4 regions of the Streptomyces sp. LN549 genome follow, and region 1 is predicted to be linked to each of the others. Evidence: riboswitches for the same ligand, from Rfam matches in the RefSeq annotation. Region 1 holds a riboswitch; each other region holds the start of a gene.
What was found. Region 1 has a riboswitch for S-adenosylmethionine ahead of SH922_RS01305 (putative leader peptide). Riboswitches for the same ligand answer to the same signal wherever they lie in the genome.
Positions count from the first base shown of each region.

Region 2: linked by a shared signal. The riboswitch ahead of SH922_RS10410 (aminotransferase class V-fold PLP-dependent enzyme) and the one ahead of SH922_RS01305 (putative leader peptide) in region 1 are both predicted to bind S-adenosylmethionine.
Region 3: linked by a shared signal. The riboswitch ahead of SH922_RS35445 (hypothetical protein) and the one ahead of SH922_RS01305 (putative leader peptide) in region 1 are both predicted to bind S-adenosylmethionine.
Region 4: linked by a shared signal. The riboswitch ahead of SH922_RS38635 (putative leader peptide) and the one ahead of SH922_RS01305 (putative leader peptide) in region 1 are both predicted to bind S-adenosylmethionine.

Region 1 covers NZ_JAZHRI010000002.1:270,865-273,056, forward strand. Annotated here, with positions in the region: gene SH922_RS01300 (N-acetylmuramoyl-L-alanine amidase) at 1-395, shown strand, start outside; SAM riboswitch class IV at 455-568, opposite strand; SAM riboswitch class IV at 693-837, shown strand; gene SH922_RS01305 (putative leader peptide) at 890-940, shown strand; gene SH922_RS01310 (cell envelope biogenesis protein OmpA) at 1,124-1,909, shown strand; gene SH922_RS01315 (helix-turn-helix domain-containing protein) at 1,920-2,192, opposite strand, start outside.
Region 2 covers NZ_JAZHRI010000002.1:2,356,903-2,359,094, forward strand. Annotated here, with positions in the region: gene SH922_RS10410 (aminotransferase class V-fold PLP-dependent enzyme) at 1-992, opposite strand, end outside; SAM riboswitch class IV at 1,167-1,284, opposite strand; gene trpD (anthranilate phosphoribosyltransferase) at 1,375-2,192, opposite strand, start outside.
Region 3 covers NZ_JAZHRI010000002.1:7,963,444-7,965,635, forward strand. Annotated here, with positions in the region: gene SH922_RS35440 (phosphocholine-specific phospholipase C) at 1-1,065, shown strand, start outside; SAM riboswitch class IV at 1,178-1,287, shown strand; gene SH922_RS35445 (hypothetical protein) at 1,335-1,757, shown strand; gene SH922_RS35450 (cytochrome P450) at 1,916-2,192, shown strand, end outside.
Region 4 covers NZ_JAZHRI010000002.1:8,731,780-8,733,971, reverse strand. Annotated here, with positions in the region: gene SH922_RS38640 (LLM class flavin-dependent oxidoreductase) at 1-876, opposite strand, end outside; gene SH922_RS38635 (putative leader peptide) at 950-1,066, opposite strand; SAM riboswitch class IV at 1,106-1,218, opposite strand; gene SH922_RS38630 (sugar ABC transporter permease) at 1,511-2,192, opposite strand, start outside.

The DNA of each region.
Region 1 (2,192 bases):
TCACCCAGGAGACGTTCTCGGACGCCGTGGCGATCTTCCAGAATCCGGCGAAGCAGGTGTCCGCGCACTATGTGGTGCGCTCCGCCGACGGGTACATCGACCAGTGTGTGCGGGAGAAGAACATCGCCTGGCACGCGGGGAACTGGGACTACAACACCCGTAGCATCGGCATCGAGCACGAGGGCTATGTGGACCAGCCCTCCTACTTCACCAACGCCATGTACGAGAAGTCGGCGCTGCTGACCGCCTCGGTGTGCGACCGCTACGGCATCCCCAAGGACCGCGCGCACATCCTCGGCCACGTACAGGTCCCGGGTACGGACCACACGGACCCGGGACCCCACTGGGACTGGGTCCGCTACATCCGTATGGTCAACCTCCTGGGCGCGGGCTGAGCCGCGCACGGGCCGGCGGGATCTCCGGGTCCCGGGCGTCCCGCGTCCGGGCCGGCGGGCTCACCCGTTCGCCGGTCGGGGCGTCGTCCGGTCCGGTCGTCACCTGGGGCGCCCCGCTGCGTGCGAGGGTCGCCGGCCGGCAAGCCAGGGCAGATCCGCCGGCACTCGTGACCGTTCCGGTCTGCGCCGGAGGTGCGGGCCGCAGCGAAATGGCTGCCAACGCCGGTGACCACCAGGCGAGACGGCTCGTCCCGCCTTCTTGACGGCGCCACCGGACGCACCGAAACTGACGTGGACGGTCACGATTGTCAGCGCTGCCCGTGCGGGATCTCCCGCCTGTGCGGTCATCGGCCCCGGCCCGCTGACAGGCAACCCTTCCACCGCGATGGGGTGCCCCGGGTGACGACCGGGTCCTGTTGGAGCAACAGGACAAGCGCGGTCTCGCGTCTCGCGAGCCCCAATGGCAGGACCGGTGGGAATTGCCCAGGAACGGCTTGACGAGGCGCCTGCACATCGATCTCCTGCGCGTCTCCAGCGCTTACTAGTCCGCATCGGACCCGTCCCCGTCCGATCGGCCGGACTCCTCGTCCCGGTGCGCTCGCACCGGGCCGGACGGGTCCCCTCGGTCCGGACCGGTACGCAAGCGCAGTCGCTCCGTATCCGGCCGCCGGTGCCACCATGGCGGCGGTGGCTTCGTCGTTCCCCCAGGGATCCCCATAGGGAGAGTCATGCCCGAGACAGCATCGCGCGGTTCCAGTACAGACAACTCGCCGCAGTGCGGCCCCGTTTCCTCCGCCTCCGCTTCACGCGCCGCAGGCCTCCGCTCTCCTTCGGGTGTTCCGTCCCCCCGCTTCGACAGCCGGATCGGCGTCGGTCTCGCCGGCGGCTTCTATCCGGCGCCGCACCGCTACGAGCTGTTCCTGTCGGCGAGTTGTCCGCGCTCGCAGCGCATCTCCATCACTCTCGGCCTCCTCGGTCTGCAGGACTCGGTCGCCACCACGCTCCTGACCCACCCGTCCGGGACACCCGAGGCCTTCGCCTCGCTGCGCAGTGCGTACGAGGCAACGGTGCACCACTACGACGGACCGCTGACGGCTCCCGCCCTGTGCGACCGCTGGAGTGGCCGCATCGTCAGCAACCACACGCCCGACATTCTCCGCGACCTGGCGGGTCTGCTGTCCGGGCACAACGAGGCCTGCCCCTCCGCACTGCACCCGCCGGAGCTCGCCGCGGACATCGAAGCCCTGCGTGAGCTGCTCGACCGGAAGGTCACTCCGTCCGCAACGCCCTCGGAGCGCTCGGCGGCGCTCGACCTGATGGAGCGCCGGCTCTCCTTGCATCCCTATGCGCTGGGTACGGAGCTGACGGCCGCCGATGTGGACCTGTGGGTGGCGCTCGTCCAGCCCGGCGCCAACTTCCTGCGCCCGTACCCCCTGCTCCAGGACTTCGTCCGCCGCCTCGGCGACCACCCCGCCTTCCCGTCCGCGAACGACGTGGCGTCCGACGCGGCGTGAGCCCCGGCGCTCAGCCGTCGTCGCGCGCGGTTGTCCGACCGGCTCCACCGGCAGGCTCCCCCGCCGAGGGATAGCGGACGAAGAGGATGCCCTGCACATCCCCGTCGGGCGCGCTGTAGACGTGGGGCACGTCGGCCCGCCAGTGCGCGCAGGCGCCGGGGCCGGCCGTGCTGATGCCGTCCGGCGGGCCGACAACGGCGGTGCCGGTCAGGACCATCAGGCTCTCCTGCGTACCCGGGACGTGCCCTTGCGACTCCTGTACGGCACCCGCCGTGATGCTGAT
Region 2 (2,192 bases), 2.1 Mb from region 1:
TTGACCTCGGGGACCTCGGCGAGTCCGGCGCGGACCGCGGTGACGAGCTGCTGCTCCCGGGCGACCAGGCTGTCGAAGCCGGCCTCGGTGAGCGCCTTGCAGGCGGAGGCGATGGAGTAGACGCCGATGACGTTGGGCGAGCCGGCCTCGTGGCGGGCGGCGGTGGTGTGCCATTCGACGTCCACACCGCCGTCGGCGCGCCGGGCGACCTGGCGGGAGGCGCCGCCGCCGGCCAGGTAGGGCTCGGCGTCGCGCAGCCAGTCGGAGCGGCCGGCGAGGACCCCGGAGCCGAACGGTGCGTACAGCTTGTGCCCGGAGAAGGCGACCCAGTCGACGTCCAGCTCGGCGATGTCGACGGGGTGGTGCGGGGCGAGCTGGGCGGCGTCCAGCACGATCCGGGCACCGTGGGCGTGCGCGGCGGCGGCGAGCTCCTTGACCGGCCACAGCTCGCCGGTGACGTTGGAGGCGCCGGTGACGCAGACCAGCGCGGGGCCGTAGGGGTCGCGGTCGGCGAGGGCCCGCTCCAGCGTCGCGACGGCCTCGCCCGGGGTGCGCGGGGCGTTCAGGTACGTCACGCGGGCATCGCGCCAGGGCAGCAGCGAGGCGTGGTGCTCGGTCTCGAAGACGAACACCTGGCAGTCGGCGGGCAGGACAGCGGCGAGCAGGTTGAGCGAGTCGGTGGTGGACCGGGTGAAGATCACCTGGTCGTCGGCGCGGCAGCCGAGGAACTCCGCGACCGTCTCGCGGCTGCTCTCGAAGAGGTCCGTGGAGAGCTGCGAGAGGTAGCCGGCACCACGGTGGACGCTGCCGTAGTACGGCGCGTACGCGGCCACGTCGTCCCACACCCGCTGCAGGGCCGGGGCACTGGCGGCGTAGTCCAGTGCGGCGTAGGTGACCTCCCCGCCGGTGACCAGCGGAACCGTCACATCCTTGCCCAGAACCGGCAGCGGCGCACAAATCGACTGGTCGGTGGCGGCGGTGAAGACAGACATGACGAACTCCCGTAACAGGCAGGCGAATTCCGCGTGCCTGCGGATACGCGGCAGCACGGAGGGAAGAAAGAAGGGTGTGCGGAGGAGGGCCGGAAAGCCCTATCGCATTCGCTTGCTCACAAGAGGCTCCCTGAGGACCAGGACCCCACGGGTGGACATCTGACGATGTCGAGGGGTCCGCGCTTGCCGCAGACCTCGCTGCCTGCGGCCTGGTCTTCACCCGGGGCACCCCGCCACGGACGGAGGGTTGCCGGACAGCGGGCCGGGGCCGTAGTCGCTGTCACTCATGACCTGCGCAGCATCTTGCCATACGCGCGGAAACGCGCAAGGCGCAGTCCATGATCTGGACTGCGCCCTGCCTCACATTCCGTACGCCGTCCTGTCAGGCGTTGCTGGCCACGACCCATCTCTCCAGCGCCCGGCCTGCCGCACCCGAGTCGATGGACTCGGCGGCCTTCGCCATCCCCGCGGTGAGCTGCTCGGTGAGCGTGCCCTCCCCCGGGTCCAGCGCGACGAGCGCCGCCGCCGAGTTGAGCAGGACGGCGTCCCGGACGGGGCCTGTCTCCCCGGCGAGCAGCCGGCGGGCCACGTCGGCGTTGTACGAGGCGTCGGCACCCCGCAGCGCCTCCACCGGCACCAGGTCGATGCCGACGTCGCGCGGGTCGAAGCCCTCTTCGCGCACGACACCGTTCCTGGCGATCCAGACGCGGGAGGTCGCGGTGGTGGTCAGCTCGTCCAGGCCGTCGTCGCCGCGGAAGACCAGGGCGGAGTTGCCGCGCTCGGCGAGGACGCCCGCGACGATGGGCGCCATACGCAGGTCGGCGACGCCGATGGCCTGAGAGCGCACCTTGGCCGGGTTGGTGAGCGGGCCGAGGATGTTGAAGGTGGTCGGCGCGCCGAGCTCCGAGCGGGCCTTCGCCGCGTACCTCAGGGCGGGGTGGAACTTGACGGCGAAGCAGAAGGTGATGCCCGCTTCCTCCGCCACCTCCACGACCCGCTGCGGGGGCAGCTCCAGATTGACGCCGAGCTTCCCCAGGACGTCGGAGGAACCGCTGGCCGACGACGAGGCGCGGTTGCCGTGCTTGACGACCTTGGCGCCGGTCCCCGCCACGACGATCGCCGACATGGTGGAGATGTTGACCGTCTTGGCCATGTCGCCGCCGGTGCCCACGATGTCGACCGTACGGCCCGGCACGTGGA
Region 3 (2,192 bases), 7.7 Mb from region 1:
GTCTGGGGCCGGACCGCCCTCTTCATCACCTACGACGAGAACGACGGCTTCTTCGATCACGTCGTGCCGCCCTTCGTGCCGTCGGGGCCCGCGCAGGGGCTGTCCACCGTCGACACCTCGGCCGACTACTTCCCCGGTGACATCCGGTACGCCGCAGGGCCGTACGGGCTCGGGCAGCGTGTGCCCATGCTCGTCGTGTCCCCGTGGAGCACCGGCGGGTTCGCGTGCTCCGAGGTCTTCGACCACACCTCCGTCATCCGGTTCATGGAGCAGCGCTTCGGGGTGCACGAGCCCAACATCTCGCCCTGGCGGCGCGCCGTCTGCGGTGATCTCACCTCCGCCTTCGACTTCCGTCGTGCGGACGCATCGGACGTCTCGCTGCCGTCGACCGACGCCTACCAGCCCCCGGACCGCCTCCGGCACCCCGACTACGTTCCCGCGCCGCCCGCCACCGGCAGCGTGCCGAAGCAGGAGAAGGGGGCGCGGCCCACCCGGCCGCTGCGTTACGCGCCCTACGTCGACGGCGCCGCCGATGTGTCCACCGGCAAGTACCGCCTCACCTTCGGTGGTGGTCCCGCCGCCGGGGCGCAGTTCCTCGTGACTTCCGCGAACCGAACCGACGGGCCCTGGACCTACACCACCGAGGCCGGAAAGTCGCTCTCGGACAGCTGGAACACCGCCTACTCCAAGGGAGTGACCGACCTCACCGTCCACGGCCCCAACGGATTCCTGCGCACCTTCCGGGCGGACGGGAAGGTGGCGGGGCCCGAGGTGACGGCTCGTCATGATGCCTCCTCCGGCGGGCTTGAACTGACCTTCGTCAACGGCGGTTCCGCGACCGTGCGCCTGACCGTTCGCAGCGCCGTCGGGTACGGGGGAGGGGTGCAGACCTTCGCGGTCCGAGCGGGTGCGACCGTGAAGTACGCGCTTGACCTGCGAGGAAGCAAGAACTGGTACGACGTCACCGTCGTCTCCGACGCGGACGCCACCTTCCTGCGGCGCTTCGCCGGACACGTCGAGACGGGCCGGGCCGGTTCGAGCGACCCGGGTCTCGTCACCGGCTGAGTGGCCCCCGTCCGGCGGGCGGTTCGGGGGTGGGCGGTGCCCGTGGCCGGGCGCTGCGCACTCCTGACCACCCGTCGGGCCGGGCCGTGTGCGTGGGATAGGGTTTCGGACGGGTCATGAGTTCCAGTGCACAGCCCCGGCTTGCTGGACGGCACCCCGCTCCGCTGCGGGTGCTCCGGGTGACGACCTGCCCCGTGCGCAGGGTACGGGGAACAGCGGACCGCGGTGCAGGGCACTCGGGGTCCTCACCCCGGAAGGCGAACCTCACCATGCTGCGTCATCTCACCCAGAACGACTCCGTGCGGAGCGAGGACTGCGTCCGCTATGCCGCGGGCCACCGCGTGCACTGGATCCATGCCAAGAAGTGCCGGCAGGAACCTGGACAGGCCGTCGAGATCCTGCTCACCTCCGGTGACGTCCGCGACGACGGATGGGTCGAACTGCGCCCCGCCTTCGACTATGCGGGTGACCTCCCCGCGGTCTGGACGCATGCGCCCGGCGCGCTGCGGGAGACCCTCGCCGATCACCGTGGGCGGGTGTACTGGCTGGCGCGCTGGCATGCGTTGAAGCTCGTGTACGGCGATGGTGAAGGCGCCGGACCCGGGGGTGGGAGGGGGGTCGGGCTGGTCAACGTCGCGCTCCAGGGCGGGGATCTGTGCGAGGGCGGCTCTGCCCGGTGCGGTACATCGTGATGCTTATCAATTGTGCCGAGATGTCGCCCTGTTGTTCAGTTCCGGGTTTGGAATTGATCGCTGTTGACGGTTCCGACGTCACATAAAATCCTTATAGTGAAGCTGCGTTGATCGCATGATCATGACGCTTGCAGCTGTCGCCACAGGAGTCAGGACTCATGACGCGCCCTTCTTCCACCGAGCCCGCGCCGTCCACCCCTCCTGCACCTCCCGGCTGTCCGGCTCACGCCGGTGCCGTGCCGCTCGGCGGGCCCGGGTTCCAGACCGAACCCCAGGCCGTCTACCGCGCCATGCGGCGCGATCACGGGCCTGTCGTCCCCGTGGAACTTCCGGGCGGGTTCCCCGCCTGGCTGGTCGTCGGGTACCGCGAGCTGCATCAAGTCACCAGCGACGGCGAGCTGTTCCCCCGCGATGTCGGCCTGTGGAATCAGTGGC
Region 4 (2,192 bases), 8.5 Mb from region 1:
CTCCGCCCTGCCCGCCGCAGCCTGTTCGGTGCGGATCTCGTCGACGATCTCTCCGGCCTGGCCGGTGTCGTGCGGGGTGATGTACCCGATGTCCGTTGAACGGGCCACCAGTTGGAAGGGCACGCGTCGGTGGGCCAGGGCGCTGACGACCGGCTGCCCCTGCGGGGGCCGGGGTGTGATGGAGGGGCCCTTGACGCTGAAGTTCCGGCCTTCGAAGTCGATGTAGTGCAGCTTGTCGCGGTCGATGAAACGGCCTGTGGCCTCGTCCCGGATCTCCGCCCCGTCCTCCCAGCTGTCCCACAGGCGGCGTACCGCCTCGACGTAGTCGCCGGCTTCCTCGAACAGCTCGGCGGTCAGCGCGCGGACGGACGGAGTGTCCAGGTCCTCGATACGGAAGTGCGGGAACGTACGACGGCCGAAGTGGGCGGCTTCGTAGCTCCGGGCCGACACCTGGATGCGCAGACCGGCCCGGCCGGTGCTCACGTAGTCGAGGGTGGCGATCGCCTTGGAGATGTGGAACGGCTCCGTGTGCGTGGCGACCACGGTGGGGACGAGCCCGATGTGCCGGGTCAAGGGAGCCACGCGGGCGGCGATGAGCACCGCGTCGAGGCGCCCGCGCTCCTGGTCGGTGCGGCCGTCGGGCTCGGTGAACTGCGAGGACTGGAGCCCGAGCGCGTCCTCGATCGTCACGAAGTCGATCAGGCCGCGTTCGGCCTCGGTGACGATGTCGGTCCAGTACGCGGCAGTGAGCAGTTCCCCGGGCCGGGCCTCCGGCTCGCGCCAGGCGGCAGGGTGCCAGCCCGCGCCGTTGAGGGCGACGGCGAGGTGGAGGAGCGAAGCGGGCAGGGCAGGGTGCGGCAAAGACGATGCGGACACGAAAGGGTGCCTTCCTGATCGACCGTGGGTGATCGCCGGGCCTCGTCTGGAGGTTCGGCGTCGCGGGTACGGGTCAGGAACAACAGAGCGCGCCGGCCACGCGCTGGAGGTCGATGTGGGGCCGGGAGTAGAGGTGGACGCGGCGCCGGGGGGCGAGCACCCTGACGAGCGGGCAGGACACCGGTGACATGACCCTCGCCTCCGCTCTTCCGGCTCGGCGGGCCCGAAGGCCTCGCGCTTGCGGAACCCGGACGGGCCCCGCCTGGTCGTCACCTGGAGCACCCCGCCGCGCGGGAGGGTTGCCGGTCAGCAAGCCAGGGCTTGACGCTGACACTCATGACCTGCCCGGAACGCTACGCGCGCCGACAGCACCGCGCAATGCCCCATAGATCATGGTCCTGCTCACATCGGTCACGCTTGTACTGCCACGCCCCACAACAACGCGGCCGCGCCATCTGTTCCCTCCGGCAGGCGTCCTGGGGCCGGCTGGCGCTCACGGAGTGCCACGTACAGACCGGGCAACCGACCAACCACTTCTAGAACCAGGCGAGTTGACGCACGACTACGCCAAGGGCCGACCGGAGAGGATGCCGCGCGTCCGTGGAGCTGCCGACAGGGCCCGGCCGCGTACGGGTCACGCGCGCCCTGCGGCCTTCTGGCTCCTGCGGGACAGCGAGTCGACGACCACGGCCGCCAGCAGGACCGATCCCGTGATCATGAACTGGACCGCGTTGCTCACACCCATGATGTTCATCCCGGACTGGATGGATCCGATCACCAGGGCGCCGAGCAGGGCCGACCAGACCGAACCGCGCCCGCCGAACAGGCTCGTGCCGCCGATGACGGCCGCGGCGATGACGTTCATCAGGAGGTTGCCACCGCCCGAGGTCTGGCTCGCGGACTGGATCTGCCCGGCGAGGAAGAGGCCCCCGACGGCCGCCATGGTGCCGGAGATCGAGAAGACGGACATCCGGACGAACGGCACGCTGATGCCTGCCCGTCGGGCACCCTCCGAGTTGCCGCCGACCGCGAAGACCTTGCGTCCGTAGGTGGTGCGGCGCAGCACGAAGTCCAGTACCACCAGGACGATCAGGAAGATCAGGAGGGCCAGCGGGAGGCCCTGGTACCGGTTGAGGATGTACGCGGTGACGAAGGCGATGGCGGCGATGACGATCGCACGCAGCACGATCTCCGCGACCGGACGGGAGGGCACTTTGGCCTTCCTGCGGCGCGCGGCGTCCAGCAGGGAGGCCGCCAGGAAGAGTCCGACGCCGGCCGCCGCGGTCGCGTAGGCGGCGACCGGGCTGTGGTAGATG